One region of the Halobacillus ihumii genome, then DNA from elsewhere that is predicted to be linked to it. Evidence: riboswitches for the same ligand, from Rfam matches in the RefSeq annotation. Region 1 holds a riboswitch; the other holds the start of a gene.
The links. A riboswitch is a leader RNA that binds a small molecule or an ion and turns the genes downstream of it on or off. The one in region 1 is predicted to bind S-adenosylmethionine.
Positions count from the first base shown of each region.

Region 2: another riboswitch for S-adenosylmethionine. It lies ahead of G6R08_RS03820 (methionine ABC transporter ATP-binding protein); the one in region 1 lies ahead of G6R08_RS14785 (sodium:solute symporter family protein).

Region 1 is NZ_CACVAO010000001.1:2,980,728-2,982,929, forward strand. It holds gene G6R08_RS14780 (LLM class flavin-dependent oxidoreductase) at 1-602, opposite strand, end outside; SAM riboswitch class I at 716-820, opposite strand; SAM riboswitch class I at 1,020-1,128, shown strand; gene G6R08_RS14785 (sodium:solute symporter family protein) at 1,350-2,202, shown strand, end outside.
Region 2 is NZ_CACVAO010000001.1:713,691-715,892, reverse strand. It holds gene G6R08_RS03825 (TlpA family protein disulfide reductase) at 1-313, opposite strand, end outside; SAM riboswitch class I at 392-497, shown strand; SAM riboswitch class I at 634-744, shown strand; gene G6R08_RS03820 (methionine ABC transporter ATP-binding protein) at 921-1,946, shown strand; gene G6R08_RS03815 (methionine ABC transporter permease) at 1,939-2,202, shown strand, end outside.

The sequences.
Region 1 (2,202 bases):
TTAATTTCATGAACTTTTTCTGGATCAACGAGTGTGTTGTTTTCGGCATCTTCCACAAACGCGTCATCTTCCCAGCTCGTTTCCCAGAGTTTATAAGACACATCGAGATATTCATCGGCAATATCGTAGCGTTCATCGTGCTTGATCATATTCTCTAAGCCAAAATTGCGTGCCGCATTTGGCAGGTAAGAGGTCACTACGTTCCAAGCGACTCGCCCTTTTGTCAGGTGATCGAGAGTAGAGAAACGACGGGCATTTCCAAATGGCGCTTCATAAGTCGTACTGACCGTCATCGCAAAGGACAAATGCTTCGTCACGCTGGCCATCGCCGGGATCACGAGGGCAGGATCATTTAACGGCACCTGCAGCCCATCGCGGATCGAGGGATCTTTACTTTTTTTATACACGTCATAGATTCCCAGCACATCGGCGAGGAACACGGCATCAAATTTGCCTCTTTCTAATAGTTTTGCTAAGTCCATCCAATAATCTAAGTCTTTATAACGGCGGTGGCGCTGACTTCTTGGATGTTTCCACAATCCGTGGGAATTGTGCATCGCGCTATTCATTTCAAAGGCATTTAGGATAATTTGTTTCGTCATTGTGATTCCTCCTTAAGTTCTTGCGCTATGTAAATTTGCTTCAAGTACATGAAAAAGCCTCTTCTTTTAAAAGAAAAAGAAGAGGCTGATAACCGTACATGTATGAGAGCTCTTCCTTATCTTTCAAGCGTTCCCGCTTGCTGGAATTGGCACAGTACTTGATGCAGTCTGTTGCCGAGGTTTCAAAGGGCCAGTCCCTCCACCTCTCGGGATAAGAAATATCAATAACTATTAAGTTGATACAAAATATACAGCATAACGGAAAAGGTGTCAATAACGTTTTAGAAATATTCTGTACTTTACCTTACAGGCATGGGGATTATGGAAATTTTAAAAAATAAGTGATTGACAGGGAATTCTTACCTCTGCTATGATGCTGGTTATCAGATTATTTGAACTAATTTCATAACGAATTCACTCTTATCAAGAGTTGGCTGAGGGATTTGGCCCTATGACGCCCGGCAACCACCCTATTAGGGGAACGGTGCTACTTCCAACAGACAGATGGATGTCTGGAAGATAAGAGGTTGGAGCAGTCTACATATTTCAGCCTCTTTCTTTTGAAAGGGGCTTTTTTATTTGGTCCCGGAAAAAAAGATGTTGCGTAACAGATGAATTTTATGATCAGTGAAAAGGAGAGAAGAACATGTTTACCATCTATTGGATCGCCTTAGCAGCTTTCTGGGGAATTGGATTACTAATTTGGAATCGAAGCTACCAAAAATCTACGAAAGGGGGACATCACTAATGCAGCTCATTACGGGACCACTGTTCTGGACGCTTGTTAGTCTACTAGTCTTGTATTTCATTTTTGTCACATGGATTGGGAAAAAGGGGAATAAATTTAGTAAATCGATGAACGGGTTTGCTACAGCGAGAGGAAAGGTAAACCCGTGGCTGGTCGGGGCAAGCTATGCCGCGAGCTTTGCCAGTGCCAATTTGTTTATTGGAGTGCCTGGGCTTGCTTATGAGCATGGTGTGGCCGTGTTATGGTACACACTTGGCGGCTTTGGCGCTGGCTGGATCGCGCTGTTGCTTTTTGCCAAAAAGTTCTGGAGATATGGCAAGAAGTTCGGCGGAGTGTCGACACTTCCTGAATGGCTCGGAAGGAGATACAACAGCAAAACCTTGCAAGTTCTTGTTACGTTTCTAGTACTGTTTAATGTGTACTACATTGTCGGGCAGAATGTCGGGTTAGCGACGATCTTTGAAACGGTCCTCGGCATTCCGTACTTCTGGGGGATTCTCGCCGGGGTAACAATTACGATTCTCTATATTGGCCTTGGCGGCGCTTTTGCTCAAATCGTCACGGATGGGATTCAAGGGGCTCTGATGGTGATTACATCGCTTCTAATCTTTGCCTCATTATTCTGGACGATTGGCGGGGGACTGAATTTATTTGGCGAGCTTTCCTCCCAGTTGAAAGCGATCGATCCAGAACTCGTCGCTCCGTTAAATGGACCGTACAACAGTGTGCTGGCCATATTGTCGGTACAGTTTTTACATATCAGCTTTGTGGTTATGCCGCATTTGCTGAATAAGGTATTGTCCCTGGAAACGGAGGAGCAGCTGCGGCCGTTTACACTGTCGGCTGGGCTTG
Region 2 (2,202 bases), 2.3 Mb from region 1:
CTCCTTCGCATTTATACTGGTTATACACTTCCATTCCGTTGTCCTCCAAAGTTGGCTGGGTGAGAAATTTCTCCGTAAAAATTCTCCCGTCATTGTTATTTCTCTCCCGCCCCTTCACATTTATTGTGATCATCTTTACTTTTTCTTTATCTAAGGATTTGAAGAGCTGCTCTTTCTTTGGCAAATCCACTCCACAATCAGGGCACCAGGAAGCCCAAAAAGTGATCATGATTACTTTTCCATGATCTTCTGTTAATCGGTATGTTTCGTGAGAATGAATAAAAGATAATTCAAAGTCATTTTCCTCGTTCATCTAGGCTCCTCCTAACTTTTTCATTGACGAGAATGCAACCCCATGCTAACATATTCTTATTATAAATATCGACATCTTCACTTATCAAGAGAGGCAGAGGGACTGGCCCGTTGACGCCCGGCAACCGGTTTTCTTACAATACGGTGCTAATTCCAGCAAAGCAGAGAGCTTTGAAAGATGAGAAGAGAATGAAAAAGTCATCTCTTCTAAAAGGAAGAGATTTTTTTATGTCGATTTTTGTTGACAGTTTAAAGCCAGTGGTGCTAAAATCCTGTTTGTATCATTAAGAAAACTACATTTGAAAATATGAATATACGTATCTCTTATCAAGAGAGGCGGAGGGACTGGCCCGTTGATGCCCGGCAACCGTCAAGTTTATAACTTGAAAAGGTGCCAATTCCTGCAAAGCTTTATGCTTTGGCAGATGAGAGAACAGAAGATATCAAGACGTGTAAACGCCTTTCTGTTCTCAACAGAAAGGCGTTTTTTAATTTATTTTATGGCTATAGCGCTTTTCCCTTTAAAAGGTAGTTCATCTACTGAGCAGCTTTAATCAGTGTAGTTTTCGAACATAGGGAATTGCAGCTTGTTTTTAGGAGGCGCAGCGTTGATTTCGATTAAGGAATTATCAAAAGTTTTTTATACGAAAGATCAAAATGTCCGTGCAGTTGATAAGCTGGACTTGGATATTGATAAGGGTGAAATATACGGAGTCATTGGTTACAGTGGTGCTGGCAAAAGTACGTTTATCAGGCTTTTGAACCGTCTTGAGGAGCCGAGTAGCGGACGTGTAACCATTGATAACGAAAATGTTACTGAACTAAAGAAAGGTAAACTGAGAGTGGCCAGACAGGAAATAGGCATGATCTTTCAACATTTTAATCTGCTTTGGTCAAGAACAGTTTACGATAATATATCCTTTCCGTTAGAAATAGCCGGGATAAAAAAAGAAGAGCGTAAAAAACGCGTAAATGAACTAATCGATTTGGTGGGGTTGTCGGGCAGAGGTGGTTCCTACCCTTCACAATTGAGCGGTGGTCAGAAACAAAGGGTGGGAATTGCCAGAGCCTTAGCTAACAATCCCAAAGTACTCTTGTGTGATGAAGCAACTTCAGCACTTGATCCTGAAACCACAGACTCTATATTGGATTTGTTAGTGGATATTAACCGAAAGCTCGGATTAACGATCGTCTTGATCACTCATGAAATGCATGTGATTCGAAAAATTTGTCATCGGGTCGCCGTAATGGAAGAAGGGAAAATTGTTGAGTCAGGTGATGTACTGGATGTGTTTTTATATCCAAAACAAAAAGTTACGAAACGGTTTGTTGACCAAGTAATGGGTGATCCTGATCGTGAACATTCATTAGGACTTATCAATGAAACATACAAAACCGGTGAGATCGTAAAACTTCATTTTATTGGTGAAAGTACGAACCAGGCTCTTATCAGTGAACTTTCCAGAGAATTTACAATTGATGTAAATATTCTTCATGGGAAAATCACGCAAACACAAAAAGGAGCTTATGGCACCTTATTTGTACAGTTTGTTGGCGATAAAGAAGAAATAGACAGGGCGATCGCCTACATTCAAACCACTTCTGTACAAGTGGAGGTGAACCCAAATGAATAATGGATTGTTCGCGAACGTTGAAATGCAGGATATGATTACAGCAACGAATGAAACTCTATTTATGACAAGCATTTCAGTAGCAGGAACATTTATTCTTGGATTGTTACTTGGGTTGCTTTTATACCTGTCAGGCCCGGGAGGATTATGGCAGAACAAACCATTAAACTGGGTCACAGCAGCAATAGTTAACGTATTTCGAGCCATTCCTTTTATTATTTTAATACTGTTATTATTTCCGTTTACCGATTTTCTAATG